4 regions of the Streptomyces sp. NPDC030991 genome follow, and region 3 is predicted to be linked to each of the others. Evidence: riboswitches for the same ligand, from Rfam matches in the RefSeq annotation. Region 3 holds a riboswitch; each other region holds the start of a gene.

Region 1 (4,194 bases), on a different contig from region 3:
CCGCTCGACGAGGGATTCGGCGAGGGCCTGGCCGGTCTCCCAGGCGAGGCGGGAGGGGACGGCCTTGGGGTCCACGGAGTAGAAGTTACGGCCCGTCGGCAGGACGTTGACCAGGCCGCGCAGGGGCGATCCGGACGGGCCCGCCGGAACGAAGCGGCCCTCCAACGCGCGTACGGAGTTGTCGAGTTCGGCGGTGGTCCCGTCCAGGCGCGGGACGACCTCGCGGGCGGCGAAGTCGAGGATCTGGTGGACGGGCGAATCAAGCCCCTCCGGCGTTCGAGGAGCGAGGTCCGGGGCGGGCGAATCAAGCCCCTCCGGCGATTGAGGAGCGGGGTCCGGGGCGGAGCCCCGTGGCGTGAGGCCGGCCGACGCCACCGCGTCCGACACCGCGCCCGGGTCCCAGCCGGCCGCCTCCATGGCTTCCACCAGTACCCGGGCCGACTCCTCGGCCGCATCCGCATCGGTGCGCGTCGCCGCGGACTCGTCCAGGCCCAGCGCCTCCCGCAACCCCGGCAGGGCCTGGTTGCCGCCCCAGATCTGGCGGGCGCGCAGGATGGCGAGGACGAGGTTGACGCGGCCGGCGCCGGCCGGGGCCTGGCCGAGGACGTGCAGGCCGTCGCGGATCTGGGCGTCCTTGATCTCACAGAGCCAGCCGTCGAGATGCATGATGAACTCGTCGAAGCCCTCGTCCTCGGGGCGGTCCTCGACCCCCAGGTCGTGGTCGAGCTTGGCCGCCTGGATGAGGGTCCAGATCTGGGCCCGGATCGCCGGGAGCTTCGCCGGGTCCATGGCGGCGATCTGGGCGTGCTCGTCGAGGAGTTGCTCCAGGCGGGCGATGTCGCCGTAGGAGTCGGCGCGCGCCATCGGCGGCACCAGGTGGTCGATGAGTGTGGCGTGCACGCGGCGCTTGGCCTGGGTGCCCTCGCCGGGGTCGTTGACGAGGAACGGGTAGACGAGCGGCAGGTCGCCGAGGGCGGCGTCCGGCCCGCAGGCGGCGGAGAGGCCCGCGTTCTTGCCGGGCAGCCACTCCAGGTTGCCGTGCTTGCCGAGGTGGATCATCGCGTCGGCGCCGAACCCGCCGTCGGCCGAGGACGCCGCGATCCAGCGGTACGCCGCCAAGTAGTGGTGCGAGGGCGGCAGATCGGGGTCGTGGTAGATCGCGATGGGGTTCTCGCCGAAACCGCGCGGCGGCTGGATGAGGACGAGCAGATTGCCGCGGCGCAGGGCCGCGAGGACGATGTCGCCCTCGGGGTTGCGGGAGCGGTCGAGGAACATCTCGCCGGGCGGCGGGCCCCAGTGCCGCTCGACACCGTCGCGCAGCTCCTGCGGCAGCGTCGCGTACCAGCGCTTGTAGTCGGCGGCCGGGATGCGTACGGGGTTGCGTGCGAGCTGCTCGTCGGTGAGCCACTCCTGGTCGTGGCCGCCCGCGTCGATGAGCGCGCGGATCAGCTCGTCGCCGTCGCCGGAGGCGAGACCGGGGATCTCGGCCGTGTCCCCGAAGTCGTAGCCCTCCTCGATGAGGCGCTTGAGCAGGACGATCGCGGAGGCGGGGGTGTCCAGGCCGACCGCGTTGCCGATCCGGGAGTGCTTGGTCGGGTACGCGGACAGGACGAGGGCCAGCTTCTTCTCCCGCGCCGGGATGTGACGCAGGCGGGCGTGGCGGACGGCGATCCCGGCGACGCGGGCGGCGCGCTCGGGGTCGGCGACGTACGCGGGGAGGCCGTCCTCGTCGATCTCCTTGAAGGAGAACGGGACGGTGATGAGGCGTCCGTCGAACTCCGGCACCGCGATCTGGCTCGCGGCGTCGAGCGGTGAGACGCCCTCGTCGTTCTCCGCCCAGTCCGCGCGGGACGAGGTCAGGCACAGGGCCTGGAGGATCGGCACGTCGAGCTGGGTGAGGGCGCCCGCGTCCCACGACTCGTCGTCGCCGCCCGCGCTCGCCTCGGCGGGGCGGGTGCCGCCGGCCGCGAGGACCGTCGTCACGATGGCGCCGACGGGGCGCAGGGCGTCGATCAGCCCCGGTTCGGGGGCGCGCAGCGACGCCACGTACAGGGGGAGGGGGCGGGCTCCGGCGCGCTCGATCTCGTCGCAGAGGGCGTGCACGAAGGCCGTGTTGCCGCTCATGTGGTGGGCGCGGTAGTAGAGCACGGCGACCGTCGGGCCGTCGGCGGTGGACGCGGCGCGCTCCAGCGGGCCCCAGGTCGGCGCGGGCGCCGGCGGTTCGAAGCCGTGGCCGGTGAGCAGCACCGTGTCGGAGAGGAAGAGGGCCAGCTGGGCCAGGTTGGCCGGGCCGCCGTGCGCCAGGTACTTGTGGGCCTCGGCGGCGATGCCGACGGGGACCGTGGAGGCCGCCATCAGCTGGGCGTCCGGCGCCTGTTCACCACTGAGCAGCACCAGCCGCAGCCCGGCGGCGGTCAGCCGGTCGATGCCGTCCTGCCAGGCGCGCACCCCGCCGAGGAGCCGTACGACGACGAGGCCGACTCCGTCGAGAAGCTCCGGCAGCTCGGTCTCGACGTCCAGCCGGGAGGGGTTCGCGAAGCGGTACGTGACCGCGGCGTCGGTGGTGTCCGCGGCGTGGGCGGCGTGGGCGGCGTTCGCCGCGCGGGCGCTGAGCAGGTCCGTGTCGGATGTCGACAGGAGCAGGATCCGCGACGGCTGAGCGGGCTGCGTGAGCTCCGTGGGGTGCTGGGGCATGCGTCGTCTGGCCTTCCTCGGGGTGTCCGCGCCCCGGGTGGTCGTTGGACGGCGGGAGTTCCTGGCTCACCCTCTTCTCGTAAGAGGGCTCACAGTGGCGGGACCGCGCCGGAATCACACCGGGCTTCCTCCCCTGTCGCCGTCGCGGCGATGGCGGCGGGCCGGACAGGACCGCCGCGGCTCATCGTACGGGGCGGGGGCGTGACCTGGTACGGGATGCCCGTCACAGACGGTGGGTATGCTCCGTCGCATGCCCGCCTCCCCCATACCCGGTGATCCCGGTACGCCCGGAACATCCGGAACGTTCCGGGGTGACGCCTGCCCCGGCGCGCTGCGGCTGCACGCGGCGGACGACGGGTTCCTGGCCCGGGTCCGCATCCCCGGCGGGGTCCTCGACGTGGCGCGGGCGCGGGCCATCGGCGACGCGGCCCGGCGGCTCGGGGACGGCACGCTGCACCTCACGTCGCGGGGCAATGTGCAGGTGCGGGGGTTGCGCGAGGGGTGCGGCGCGGAACTGGCCCAGCTGCTCGGCGCGGCCGGGCTGCTGCCGTCCGCCGCGCACGAGCGGGTCCGCAACGTGGTGGCTTCGCCGATGTCCGGGCTCGACGGGGACGGGTTCGTCGACGTACGCGGGTGGTTGACCGGGGTCGACGCGGAGCTCTGTGCGAGTTCCGTCACTCCAGGGCTCTCCGGGCGGTTCCTCTTCGCGCTGGACGACGGGCGCGGGGATGTCGCCGGGCTCGGGCCCGATGTGCTGCTGCGCGGGGTCGCCGGGGGCGGGGCGGTGCTTGCCGTCGGGGGCGCGGAGTTCCGTGTGCGGTACGAGGACGCGGCGCGGGCCGCGGTTGTCGCGGCCGAGGTATTCGTCGGGGCGGCGCGGGGGGTTGCCGGCCGGCGGGTCTGGCGGGTCTCCGAACTCGGCTTGCCCGGGGGCGAGTTGGCCCGCCTTGTCGCTGCCCGACTGACTGAATCGGGGATCGAGGCCGGCCCCGTCAGGGGCGCGTCCGCTTCCGCCCGGGTCGAGACCAGCCCCGTCAGGGGCGCGGGGGACGCGTCCGCTCCCGCCCGGGTCGAGGTCAACCCTGCCAGGGGCGCGGGGAACTGCGCGACCAGCCACGACGCATCCGCACCCGACGACGAGAGCGCACCCGGCGCCGACGCCGAGGCCACGGGGCTCCGCCCCGGACCCCGCTCCTCAATCGCCGGAGGGGCTGAATTTTCCGAACCCAGCGCTTCCATGCGAGCGACCGGAGAGGCTGAATTTGCCGAACCCGGCACCTCCACGCGAGCAGCCGAAGGGGCCGAATTTGCCGGACCCAGCGCCTCCACGCGAGCGACCGGAGAGGCCGAATTTTCCGAACCCGGCACCTCCACGCGAGCAGCCGGAGCGGCTGAATTTTCCGGGCCCCGCGCAACGGACCGGGCCCTCCGGGTCACCGCCCCCCTCGGATCCATCACCGGCCCACAATGGACCGCACTGACCACGCTCGCCGCCCGACT
Region 2 (4,194 bases), on a different contig from region 3:
CATGCGCCGCGGCGGGAGAGCGAGGGCACGGGAGGCTCTGCGCAGCAGCATCTCAGTGAGGGCCTTCGCCGGGAGCGGGCCGAGTGACCCTTGTGAGGGGCCGAACGGCCCCATTCGCGCCCCTCAGAACGCCCCCGCCGCCCGCAGTTCCCGGATCGCCGTCGCGTCGTAGCCGAACTCCTCCAGCACCGCCTCCGTGTGTTCCCCGACCGCCGGGACGGGGTCCATCCGGGGGCGGACGCCGCGCAGGGTCGCCGGCGGGACGAGCGCCCGGACGGGGCCGCCCGGGGTGCTGACGTCGCGCCACCGGTCGCGGCCGGTCAGGACCGGGTGGTCCAGGAAGTCGGTGACGGTGTTGAGGCGGGCGTTCGCGACCTTGGCCTGTTCCAGCAGGGCGACCGCTTCCCCCGCGTCGAGTTCGGCGAAGCGCGCCGTGACGATCGCGTCGAGTTCGGCGCGGTGCGCGACCCGGGCCGAGTTGCGGTGGAAGCGCCGGTCCTCGGCCAGCCCGGCGTCGCCGAGGAAACCGGCGCAGAAGGAGGCCCACTCCCGTTCGTTCTGGACGGCCAGCAGGACCGTGCCGCCGTCCGCCGCCGCGTAGGGACCGTAGGGCGCGATCGTCGCGTGCGCGGCGCCGACCCGCTCCGGCTGGCGGCCCGAGTACGCGGTGTAGTACGCGGGGTAACCCATCCACTCCGCGAGCGCCTCGAACAGCGACACCTCCACCGCGCGCGCGACGCCCGTGTCCCGGCGCTCGTACAGGGCGGTGAGGATGCCCGAGAACGCGTACATGCCGGCCGCGATGTCGGCGATCGCGATGCCGACCTTGGCGGGCGCGTCGGGCGCGCCCGTCACCGACACGACACCCGTCTCGCACTGCACCAGCAGGTCGTACGCCTTGCGGTGGGACCACGGCCCGTCGCTGCCGTAACCGGAGATGTCACAGACGATCAACGACGGGTGACGCTCCGCCAACTCCGGTGCGGTCAGGCCGAGTCGGGCCGCTGCGCCGGGCGCCAGATTCTGCACGAAGACGTCCGCCCCGGCGAGCAGCCGCTCCAGGGCCGCGCGCCCGCCGTCCGTCTTGACGTCGAGCGTCACCGACTCCTTCGAGCGGTTCAGCCACACGAAGTGGCTGGACTGGCCGTGCACGGTCTCGTCGTAGCGGCGCGCGAAGTCACCGTCGCCGGGCCGCTCGACCTTGATCACCCGCGCCCCCAGGTCGGCCAGCTGGCGCGTGGCGAACGGCGCGGCCACCGCCTGTTCCAGGCTGACGACGGTGACGCCCGCGAGGGGCAGGGGGGCGGTGCTCATACGGGTTCCTCCGTGCTCGGTCCGTCTCGTCGTGCCATCGTGCCGTCCTGCCGTCGCAACGCCCCGCGGCGGAGGGTCAACCGCCCTCGGCGACCCGCGCCGACCAGCGCTGTTCGACCCGCGCGAGCCGCCAGTAGGCGATCGCCGCCGCCCACACGAGCACGAACAGGCCGACGATGACATAGCCGACGTTGTCCAGGTCCAGGCCCGCTATCCAGCCGGTCACCGCGTCGGTCAGCGAGAGCTTCTCGTGCAGGACGCCGACGAGCTCGATGGTGCCGATGAAGAACGCCACCGCGATGGAGAGACCGGTGATGGTGAGGTTGTAGAACACCTTGCGCACCGGGTTCGAGAACGCCCACTGGTACGCGAAGTTCATGAACGTCCCGTCGAGCGTGTCGAACAGGCTCATGCCCGCGGCGAACAGCAGCGGCAGGCACAGGATCGCGTACCAGGGCAGACCCGCCGCCGCGCCGCTGCCGGCCATCACCATCAGGGTCACCTCGGTCGCCGTGTCGAAGCCCAGGCCGAAGAGGAAGCCGAGCGGGTACATCTGCCCCGGCCGGGTGATCGACCGGGTGAAGCGGCCGAGGATCCGGTTCATGAACCCCCGGGAGTCCAGGTGCTGTTCGAGCTCCCGTTCGCTGTACGTGCCTTCGCGCATCGCCCGGAAGACCTTCAGGATGCCCAGCAGGGCCACGAGGTTGAGGGCGGCGATGAGGTACAGGAACGTACCCGAGACAGTGGTGCCGACGACGCCGAGGATCTGGTGGGTGCGGGACTCGTCGTTCAGGAGGATGCCGGCGAGGGCCGCGCCGCCCGCGACCAGCGCGGCCATCGCGACGACCACGCTGGAGTGGCCGAGCGCGAACCAGAAGCCCACGGAGACGGGGCGCTTGCCGTCCGCCATCAGTTTGCGGGTGGTGTTGTCGATCGCGGCGATGTGGTCGGCGTCGAAGGCGTGCCGCATGCCGAGCGTGTACGCGGTGACGCCCAGGCCGATGCCGAAGGCCTTGTCGCCGACCTCGTAGTGCCGGGGGACGACGAGGAGGAACAGTACGCCGAACGCGACGACGTGCAGCGCCGCGATCACCGTGATGAGACCCGCTGTGCGCACGGTGTCCTCACGGCGCCAGCGGAAGGTGGGCTCGGGGTGCGGGCCGGTGGGCCGCGCAGGGGAGTTCCCGGGCAGGGTCATGCCTTGATCACGCTCCAGCACCTCGTGGAATCACTTCGTGAGATGCCGCGGCCGGTCTCCTGGCTTACGGGCGTGCCCCGCCGCTCCTGCCTTCCCAGCTGCCTCGCGACAGCCAGTGGCCCGGTGGAGCGGCGTGGTCCCCGCCGGCCCGAGGGCGGCGGAGAACCCGATCACAGTGGCGAGGGCCGCTCCGGACTTGACCCTTGCGGGCCGTCACCGGTCTTCCCGAGCACCACGGCCCGCCCACCATAGACGACGCCTCCCCGGGCGCCGCGGGCGGCTACCGTTGCCGGCGCCCGCGCGCCCGCTCGATCTCCTCGTAGGCCTTGTCCCGGCCCTCCCAGTGGGAGCCCTCCACCGACTTGCCGGGCTCCAGGTCCTTGTAGACCTCGAAGAAGTGGGTGATCTCCAGGCGGTCGAACTCGGGGATGTCCTCGATGTCCTGGATCGAGGCGTGGCGCGGATCGTGGGCGGGGACGCAGAGGACCTTCTCGTCCGGGCCCTTCTCGTCGCTCATCACGAACATGCCGATGGCCCGGCACTCGATGGTGCAGCCCGGGAACGTCGCGTCGGCGGTGAGCACGAGCGCGTCCAGCGGGTCGCCGTCGCCGCCGAGCGTGCCGTCGACGTAGCCGTAGTCCGCGGGGTACTGGGTCGAGGTGAACAGCATCCGGTCGAGCCGGATCCGCCCGAGCTCGTGATCCATCTCGTACTTGTTCCGGGAGCCCTGCGGGATCTCCACGATCACGTCGAACGCGTCGCCGCGCGTCTCGCTGCCGCCCAATGTGGCCTCCTTGCCGCATTGCCGCCCGCTCGAATGCACCGAGTGTGCGCCGTGCGCGGCGCGGGCGGAACCCCCGTGACCGTGGCGGAGCTACTCAGCGCGTGGGGGAGATGGGGAAGACGAGTTCGGGGCGGTCCCAGGCGACGGCCGGCGGGTACGCGGCGGCGGTGCCGGTGCGCAGGGCGCCCATGCCGCGGTAGAAGCCCTCGGCGGGCGGATGCGAGACGACGCGCACGTGGTCGAGGCCCGCGCGGGCGGCCTCCTCGCGCATGTGCGCGACGAGCAGGCGCCCGATGCCCAGACCCTGCGCGTCGTTCGCGACGAACATCAGGTCCAGCTCCGGCGGGGCGAGGACCAGGGAGTAGAAGCCGAGCACGCGGTCGTCGGCCCGGCCGGCCGCGACGAAGACCCGGTGCGCCTCGATGTAGTCGGGCCCCACGCGGTAGCCCGCGACCATCGCGGCGTAGGGGCCCTCGTAGGCGCGGGAGCCGCGCACGAGCCGGGTCAGGCGCTTGGCGTCGCGCGCGGTGGCCCGGCGCAGGGTGACGGCGGGACCGTCGCCGGGGCGCGTAACACTCGGAGTCATACTGCGAGTATCACGTATCCGGGGCGGCGTCAGCTCGTGGGGAGCGTCGAGTGGACCTGGCGCAGGAACGCCGCGTTGTCGGGGGTGCGGCGCAGGGTGTCGAGCAGTGTCTCGTAGGAGGACTGGCCGTCCCTGTTCTGGAAGGCCCGGCGCAGACCGCGTACGCCCGCCGACTCGGCGGCGGACAGCAGGAGTTCCTCGCGCCGCGTGCCGGACGGGGTGATGTCGACGGCCGGGTGGACGCGGCGGGCGGCGAGCAGGCGGTCCAGGCGCAGCTCCATGTTGCCGGTGCCCTTGAGCTCCTCGAAGAAG
Region 3 (4,194 bases):
GGCCGTAGCCGCGGGCGTCCATCGCGGCCGCCAGGGACACCGAACGCTCCAGCGCGCCCTCCAGGACCGGGAGCCCCACCTGGAGCAGGCCGCGCATGCCCTTGTCCGGGCGGCCGCGCAGCCGTCGGGCCGCGCGCAGCCTGCGTACGTCGGCGATCAGGTTCGGGGCGAACGTCATGGCCACCACGACGGCGACCCCCGCCTCGTACAGCGCGCCCGGCAGCGACTTGAGGAGGCGGGAGGGGGAGGCGAGGGCGTTCGCCGCGCCCACGCAGACGAGGAGCGCGGCCAGCTTCAGACCGTCGTAGAACGCGAACGTCAGGCCCTCCAGCGTGACCTTGCCGCCGATCCGCACCCCCTGCGCCCAGTCGGGCAGCGGCACCTCGGGCAGCGTGAACAGCAGATGCGTGCCGGGGATCGGCGAACCCAGGACCGTGGCGAAGACCAGGCGGATCCCGATCACCGCGAGGCCCAGCTTCACGAACGCCCCGTACGAACGCGCCCACGGCGCCTCGGTCCGCCGCGCCGCCACCACGTATCCGGCGACGCCGATCAGGAGAGCCAGCAGCAGCGGGTTCGTGGTGCGGGAGGCCGCCGTGCCGAGGCCGAGCGCCCAGAGCCACCAGGCGCCCGGATGCACGGCGTTGGAACGGTGGGCCTGTGGGGCCCGCAGCGTACGGCCGGTCATCGCGTCAGCCGCGGCGGCGCTTGGCCTGCCAGATCGCGCCGACGCCGAGCGCGGCGACGACGACGACACCGGCGATGACACCGACGGACGGACCGGCGGGGGAGGGCTTCGCCGGAGAGGTGTCCGCGGCCTCGCCGGACCCGGCGAACTCCTTGGTCACCTGCTCGCCGCAGCCCGTCCGCGGGTACCCGGATACGGCGCACAGCAGCGCGTTGCTGTTGTAGCGCAGCGGCTTCGCGACGGAGGCGAGCGCGTCGGCGGTGGTGGCGTCCTCGCCGACCCGCGCGCAGGCCGTGCGGAGCTTCGGCGGGGTCTCGCCGCCCGGCGCGTCCTGCGCGGTGCCGGGGTCGATGACGAGGGCGACGCGCTTGTCGCCGTCCCTGGCCGGGGTGCCGGCGCAGATGGCGGTGAAGTCGGCGGTGCCGCGCGGCTGCGTGGCGTCCTTGGTGTCCGCGCTCACCGCGAACCGGAACCCCTGTACGTCACCGTCGGACGGCGTGGTCCCGGACGGGCCCAGCGACGCGTACGTCCAGGACCCGCCGTCCCGCTCCCAGAACGACCAGTACCGGTACCCCGCGGCCTGCGCCGGAGCCGCCGTGAGCGTGAGCAGCGCGAGCAGCAGGCCGAGTATGAGCCCGGCCGTCCCCCTGCGGGTCACAGCTGCTGCTTCTTGCGGCCGCTGAGCAGGAAACCGGCGCCTACGGCGGCGACGAACATGACGCCGACGATCCACCAGGTGCCGAAGCCGCCGCCGTCGCTCTCGTCGTCCTTCTTCTCGCCGTCGTCGGCGGACTTCGCGGAGGCGGGCGCGGGGCCGGTCTTGTTCAGGGCGCTCACCAGGTCGGTGCCGCCGAAGTCGCGCGGGTCGTTGCCGGTGGCGTGCGCGGCGAGGATCAGCTGGGCGTAGGCCGCGGGCCCGGACTGCGCGGCCCAGCCCTTGGCGTTCTTCTCCAGCCAGGCGTAGGGGTCCTTCGTGTACTTGATGCCCTCCGCGGCGGCGACGGCGGCGACCGCGTCGGCGGTGTTGCCGTAGTCGGGCTGGTCCTCGGCGCCGGCCAGCTGGGACTTCAGGTAGAGGTGGGTGGAGAGCTGGTTCTGGAGGTAGACGGCGCCGTTGTGCGCGATGTCCTCGGGCGCCCTGCCGTCCTCGCAGGTGTACGCGTCCGGAGCCTTGCCCTTGCCGGGTGCGAAGCCGGTGCCGAGCGCGCCGAGGACACCGGCCGCGGTGGCGTCGGCGTTGGCCGCGAGCCTGCCCTTCTTGTCGGGCTGGTAGGCGAGGGCCCCGGCGCTCTTGCCGTCCGAGCAGGGCAGGGCGAACGAGGCGAGGGCGTCCAGGCCGGACTTGCCGGGGCCCGACGTCACGTCGGCCGGCTTCTGGCCCGCGGCGGCGAGCGCGCCGAGCACGACGGAGGTGGAGTTGGCGTCGCTGGCGCCGCCGGGGTTGTAGCCCCAGCCGCCGTCACCGTTCTGGTTCTTCTTCAGCCAGTCGACGCCCTTGGCGACCTCGCCGTCCCGGCCACCGACCGCGGCCAGGGCCTGTACGGCGGCGGCGGTGCTGTTGCTGTCCAGGGCCGTCTTGGCGTCGCACGCCGCGCCGGGCCGGGCGCGGAACGCCGCGAAGCCGCCGTTCTCGCACTGCTGCCCGGCGAGCCAGGCGATGGCCTTCTCCGCCGGCTTCACCCCGGCCGTGTCCTGGGCGACGAGGGCGAGGGACTGCCGCCACACGCCGTCGTAGGTGGGGTCGGACTTTCCGTAGAGGCCCGACGGCACGACGGCCTTCGGGGAGGGGGAGGCACTGTCCGCACCCTCTGCGAACGCGGCCTGCGCGCTCACGGCGCCGATCACGACGGTCGCGGCGACGAGCGCGGCGGTGCGGCGAATGTTCATGGTGGGGCGGGTGCCTCTCCCTGCGGGGGACCCGGGCGGCACGGCACACACAGGCACCGGGCGGCTCCGGTTCCGTATGCCTCGACGGTCCTGAGCCGATCATGACGCGCCCGAGGCATTCCGGCTTTCACGGCTGCGGGATCAGCGCCGGACTCACACCGGCTTCCCCTCGCACGCGCGTATGACGACCCGCCCACTGTACCGGCCACCCGCTCCCACCCCCGAGAGAGCGAAAGCGCCCCCGCGCGAACCCAGCCCCGCCAGGGGCGAGAGGCACATCCAGCGCCGAACCGAACCCTGCAAGGGGCGCGAGGAACGGCGCGAGCAACCACGACGCACCTGCACCCGCCGAGCAGCCCCCGCCCGCACGGCGAGAGGCCCCCCGCCCGCAGGACGAGAGGCACATCCGGCGCCGAACCGAGCCCCGTAAGGGGCGCGGGGAACGGCGCGAGCAACCACCGCGGACCCGCACCCGCCGAGCAGCCCCCACCCGCACGGCGAGAGCCCCCTGCCCGGGCCGGGGCCCGAGCACACACGACGCCCCGCCGGCCGGCGAGAGGCGCCGGCGAGACAAACCCCGCCCCTCCCGCCCGCCCCAGCGAAGGCGTCACCGAACGTCGACGGGCCCGTCATCGCCCGCCCGAGGCGCCGGCGCCGGCGCCCCCAGATACCGCTCGATCACCGCACCCGGCGCCGCCGTCCCCTCCTGCCCGCTCAGGTTCTTGCGGACCGAGTCGAGAATGGTCAGGCCCTGCCCGACGAGCCCGGCGGCGATCTCGCCGAGCCCGTCCGCGCCGTTCAGGACGTTCACGTTCGCCCCGGCGAGCCCCGCGGACGCCTCCTTCACGATCTGCGGCAGCTGGTCGATGAGCATGCGGTCGAGGGCGACCCGGTCGTACGACGCGGCGGCCTCCGCCTGGATCTTCATGCGCTCGGCCTCGGCCAGCGCCAGGACACGGATGCGCTCCGCGTCCGCCTGGGCGGGCTTCACGATCTCCGCGATGAGCTGCTTCTCGCGCAGTTCGGCCTGCTTGAGGGCGAGTTCGGTCTGTGCGGCCAGCACTTCCTGCTGGGCGCGGGCCAGCGCCAGCGGACCCGCCTGCTCGGCCTCGGCCTTGGCGCGGTCCACCTGGGCGCTGTACTCGGCCTGCACGACCGCGGTCTGCCGCGCGAACTCGGCCTGCATCCGGGCCGCCGCCTGCTCCGCCTCCGTGGACGCCTGTGTGGCCTGGGCCTGGGCGATCTGCGCGGCCCGCCGGATGTTGGCCTTGTGCGGCTGCGACATGGCCTCGATGTACCCGGTGTCGCCGTCGTCGATGGACTGGATCTGGAGCGAGTCGACGTGCAGGCCGATCTTGGCCATCTCGGACTTCGACGTGTCCAGTACCTCGGTGGCGAGCTTCTGTCGCTCGGTGACGATCTCCTCGACGGTCATCGAGCCGATGATGGACCGCAGATGGCCGGCGAAGATCCGCCCGGTCAGGATGGACATCTGGTCCTGGTCGGAGAGGAACCGCTGGCCGGCGTTGACGATCGACTCCTGGTCGTTGCCGACCTTGAAGGCGATGACGGCGCGCACGGTCAGGGCGATGCCCTGCCGGGTCACGCACTTCTCCACC
Region 4 (4,194 bases), on a different contig from region 3:
CCGTGACCGGCAGCAGCCGGGTGTGCCCGGGGCCCACCAGGGCGCGCGCCGCGTGCGGCAGCACGAGCCCGACGAAGCCGATCGCCCCGGCCGCGCTGACCAGCGCCGCCGTCAGCAGCGCCGTCACGCAGAGCAGGACGAGCCGGGTGCGGGCCACGTGCACGCCGAGCGCGGCGGCCGCCTCCTGTCCGAAGGCGAACGCGTCCAGGGTCCGGCCGTACCCGAGGCAGACGGCCAGCGCCACCACCAGCACCGCCAGGCACAGCCACACCTCGCTCCAGCCGACCCCGCCGAGCGAGCCCAGCAGCCAGAACAGGACGCCGCGCGTCGTCTCCGCGTCGGCCGCCGTCAGCACCACGAACGAGGTCAGGGAGGAGAACAGCTGCATCGCGGCGACCCCGCACAGCACCACCCGGTCGGTCGTGCCGCCCAGCACGTGGCTGAGGAGCAGCACCAGCGCGAACGAGACGAGCGCCCCGACGAACGCCCCGCCCGACACCGAGAGGGCGCCGCCGCCCAGGCCGAGCACCACCACGAGGACGGCCCCGGTGGAGGCCCCCGAGGAGACGCCGAGCACGAACGGGTCGGCGAGGGGGTTGCGCAGCAGCGCCTGGAGGACCGTGCCGCACACCGCGAGCCCCGCCCCGCAGACCGCGGCGAGCAGGGTGCGCGGCAGCCGCAGGTTCCACACGATGCCGTCGCGGATCGGGGAGAGGTCCGTGGTGCCCCAGCCGAGCCGGGCGCCGACCGCCGACCACACGTCACCGACGCGGATGTGCGCCGGGCCGATGGTGATGGCCACGGCGACCGAGGCGCAGAGCGCGGCGAGGGCCGCGGCCCAGTACAGGGCGGGCCGGACCGTGGTCACCTGTCGAGACCGAACTCGCGCAGCGCCGCGGCCACCTTCTCCACACCGTCGACGGTGCGGATCGTCGGGTTCATCGCCTGGCCGCTCAGCAGCACGTACCGCTTCTCGCGGACCGCGGTCATGTTCCTGGTGACCGGGTCGGACTCCAGGAACCTGATCTTCTGCGCGGCGGACTCCGCGGACTGTGAGCGGCGCGTCAGGTCGCCGATGACGAGGACGTCGGGATCGCGGTCCGCGACGGTCTCCCAGTTGATCTGCGGCCACTCCTCGTGCGTGTCGTCGAAGACGTTGCGCACGCCGACTTCCCTGGTGACGATGCCAGGGGCGCCGCAACAGCCCGCCATGTACGGCGAGTCGGAGTTGGCGAACCAGTACAGGACGCTCACACCGTCGGCGTCGATCCCCGAAGTGGCCTTCCGCACCCTGGACTTGAGCTGTGCGACGAGCTTCTCGCCGCGCTCCGCCACGTCGAAGATCCGCGCCAGATCGCGTATCTCGCCGTATACCGTGTCCATGGACAGCGCGCTGCTGCGGACGCCGTCGCCATCGCCGCTGTTGTCCTTGCCGGCGCAGTCGGCGGGGGAGAGGTAGGTGGGCACGCCGAGCTTCTCGAACTGCTCGCGCGGTGCCACCCCGCCCTTGCCGAGGGTGTACGTGAAGGAGGCCGTGGCGAGATCCGGCTCGGCGTCCAGGACCTTCTCGAACGACGGATACCGGTCGGCGAGCCGTGGCACCTTCGCGTTCGCCTTCGCCAGCCCCTCCAGGACCGGGTCGGTCCACGTCGCGGTCCCCACCATCCGGTCCGCGAGACCGAGCGAGAGCATGATCTCCGCCGACCCCTGATCGAGGGCGACGGCCCGGCGCGGGGCGTGCGTGACGTGCACCCGCGTGCCGCAGTTGTCGAGGGTGACGCCGGACCCGGCGCCGCCCGCGCGGTCCGCGGTGCCGGCGCCGCCGCATGCCGTGAGCAGCAGCGCGCCCGCCAACAGCGGGGCCAGGCGGGCGACGTGACGTGCGAACAGCACGGAACTTCCTCTTCGTCCAGGGCCCATACGCGGAGCCGGCCTACGGTTCACCCCCGGCCGGGTGTCGGTCCCGGAGGCCGCCAGCAGGTCTTCGGACTCGGGATCGTCCGGACGAAGCGCCTTCCCGAACCGGTACCCGGCTCAGTGGCAGTGGCTCCGCCCGTCCCCCTCACCGCTGCGCGTCAGCTCCGGACTTCCACCGGATTCCCTGACCCGTACGCGTTCGAGAACGCACAAAGGTACGACTGGCCTCCGGAACGTATCACGGGCGTGACCAGCCGCTGACGGGCGGTACCGGCAGGTCAGGGGGTGGCGCGCCGCGCGGCGGGGATAAATCGTTCGCCGCTCCTGGCGTGGGCCCCTACCCTGCGTCGGATGATGACAGCGGACGACGTGCGGGCCGTCCTCGCCCTGCTGCGGCAGCCGGGGTGGACGTGTGGATCGGGGGCGGCTGGGGCATCGACGCCCAGATCGGCTCGGAGAGCCGGGAGCACCGCGATCTCGACCTGATGCCGCCGACGGCTCCGCCCGGCAGGCGTCCTTCGATCCGCAGCGGCCGTTCACGTACCCGGCGGACGCCTTCGTCACCGGTACGGTCGCGGGGGAGCGCGTGCCCTGCCTCTCCGCCGAGCAGCAGGTCCGTTTCCACCAGGGGCACGAGCCCGCCGACCGCGACCGGCACGACATGGCGCGGTTGCGCCACGCCTTCGGGACCGCCACCCGCTCCTGACCGCCCGTCAGAAGGCCACGGGCTCACGGATGATGGGGCACGTCATGCAGTGACCGCCGCCCCGGCCGCGGCCGAGTTCGGCGCCGACGATGGTGACGACCTCGATACCCGCCTTACGCAGCAGCGCGTTGGTCTGGGTGTTGCGGTCGTAGGTGACGACGACCCCCGGCTCCAGGGCGACCGCGTTGTTGCCGCTGTCCCACTGCTGGCGCTCGGACGCGTACACGTCACCGCCGGTCTCGATCACCCGGAGTCCTGGCAGCCCGAGCCCCTTCGCGACGACGTCGACGAAGGGCGTCGACCCCTCGTCGGTGATGTGCAGGCCGGGCGCCCTGTCGCTCGGGCGCAGGGAGAACGTGTGCACCGAGTCCATGATCCGCGGGTAGAGCGTCACGATGTCCCGGTCGGCGAACGTGAAGACGGTGTCCAGGTGCATCGCCGAGCGCAGCCTCGGCATCCCGGCGACGATGACGTGCTCGGCCGCGCCCGCCGCGAACAGCGCGGCCGCGACCTGGGTGATGGCCTGCCGCGAGGTGCGCTCGCTCATGCCCATCAGGACCACTCCGTTGCCGACGGGCATGATGTCACCGCCCTCGAACGTGGCCTGGCCCCAGGCGAGTTCGGGGTCGCCCCACCACACCGTCGAGCCGGTGAAGTCCGGGTGGAACCGGTAGACCGCCTTCATCAGCAGCGTCTCGTCGTGCCGCGCGGGCCAGTACAGCGGGTTGAGCGTGAGGCCGCCGTAGAGCCAGCAGGTGGTGTCGCGGGTGTAGAGCGTGTTGGGCAGCGGCGGCACCAGGTACTCGCGTACGCCGGTCGACTCGCGCGCCATCGACACGTACGCGGAGCGGTACTCGTCGGGCAGGTCGGTGGTGGCGAGACCGCCGATGAGGAACTCGGCGAGCCGCCGCGGCTCCAGCGTCTCCAGGAAGGCGCGGGTGTCGTCGATGAGTCCCACCCCCACCTGATTGGCGACGATCTTGCGGTCCAGGAGCCAGGACTTCGCCTCCGGGATCGCCATGGTCTGCGCGAGCAGGTCGTGCAGCTCGACCACGTCGATGCCGCGCCGCCGCAGCTCGGCGACGAAGTCGGCGTGGTCGCGCTGGGCGTTCTCCACCCACATCACGTCGTCGAAGAGCAGGTCGGCCGAGTTGGTCGGGGTGAGCCTGCGGTGCGCGAGTCCCGGCGCGCAGACGAGGACCTTGCGCAGCCGGCCCACCTCGGAGTGGACGCCGTACGCGGCGGACGCGGGGGAGTCGTGGTCGGTCACGGGGAGCCTCCGGGGCTTGACGGGATGACGGGTCTCACAGGCTGATCCAGCCGGCGGCCAGGGCGGCGACGCCGAGCACGGCGCCGATGACGGAGACGGCGAGAACGACGCGTTCGCGCGGGGAGAACAGGCGTCTGCCCTGCTCCCTGCGGGCCATGACGAACAGGATCGTGGCCGGGGCGTAGAAGACGAAGGAGACGAGGACGAACTTCAGCCCGGCGGCGTACAGCATGAACGCCGTGTAGAGCGTGGCGACGGCCGCGACGGTCAGCTCGCGCGTCGAGGTGCGCCCACCCTCCGT

Evidence for each region. A riboswitch is a leader RNA that binds a small molecule or an ion and turns the genes downstream of it on or off. The one in region 3 is predicted to bind cobalamin.
Region 1: linked by a shared signal. The riboswitch ahead of cobN (cobaltochelatase subunit CobN) and the one ahead of ACZ45E_RS06470 (prenyltransferase/squalene oxidase repeat-containing protein) in region 3 are both predicted to bind cobalamin.
Region 2: linked by a shared signal. The riboswitch ahead of nicT (Nickel transporter NicT) and the one ahead of ACZ45E_RS06470 (prenyltransferase/squalene oxidase repeat-containing protein) in region 3 are both predicted to bind cobalamin.
Region 4: linked by a shared signal. The riboswitch ahead of ACZ45E_RS25025 (ABC transporter substrate-binding protein) and the one ahead of ACZ45E_RS06470 (prenyltransferase/squalene oxidase repeat-containing protein) in region 3 are both predicted to bind cobalamin.

The regions. Positions count from the first base shown of each region.
Region 1 is NZ_JBVIFR010000004.1:186,344-190,537, forward strand. It holds gene cobN (cobaltochelatase subunit CobN) at 1-2,694, opposite strand, end outside; cobalamin riboswitch at 2,731-2,885, opposite strand; gene ACZ45E_RS09560 (cobalamin biosynthesis protein CobG) at 2,945-4,194, shown strand, end outside.
Region 2 is NZ_JBVIFR010000013.1:160,537-164,730, forward strand. It holds gene ACZ45E_RS24580 (CaiB/BaiF CoA transferase family protein) at 124-1,314, opposite strand; gene nicT (Nickel transporter NicT) at 1,391-2,512, opposite strand; cobalamin riboswitch at 2,545-2,764, opposite strand; gene ACZ45E_RS24590 (inorganic diphosphatase) at 2,793-3,218, opposite strand; gene ACZ45E_RS24595 (GNAT family N-acetyltransferase) at 3,391-3,882, opposite strand; gene rho (transcription termination factor Rho) at 3,912-4,194, opposite strand, start outside.
Region 3 is NZ_JBVIFR010000003.1:65,511-69,704, reverse strand. It holds gene ACZ45E_RS06480 (energy-coupling factor transporter transmembrane component T) at 1-688, opposite strand, end outside; gene ACZ45E_RS06475 (SCO2322 family protein) at 693-1,346, opposite strand; gene ACZ45E_RS06470 (prenyltransferase/squalene oxidase repeat-containing protein) at 1,343-2,575, opposite strand; adenosylcobalamin-variant (AdoCbl-variant) riboswitch at 2,681-2,755, opposite strand; gene ACZ45E_RS06465 (flotillin family protein) at 3,183-4,194, opposite strand, start outside.
Region 4 is NZ_JBVIFR010000013.1:258,251-262,444, forward strand. It holds gene ACZ45E_RS25020 (FecCD family ABC transporter permease) at 1-868, opposite strand, end outside; gene ACZ45E_RS25025 (ABC transporter substrate-binding protein) at 865-1,920, opposite strand; cobalamin riboswitch at 1,956-2,158, opposite strand; partial or broken gene ACZ45E_RS25030 (nucleotidyltransferase domain-containing protein) at 2,269-2,623, shown strand; gene ACZ45E_RS25035 (arginine deiminase) at 2,631-3,893, opposite strand; gene ACZ45E_RS25040 (basic amino acid/polyamine antiporter) at 3,928-4,194, opposite strand, start outside.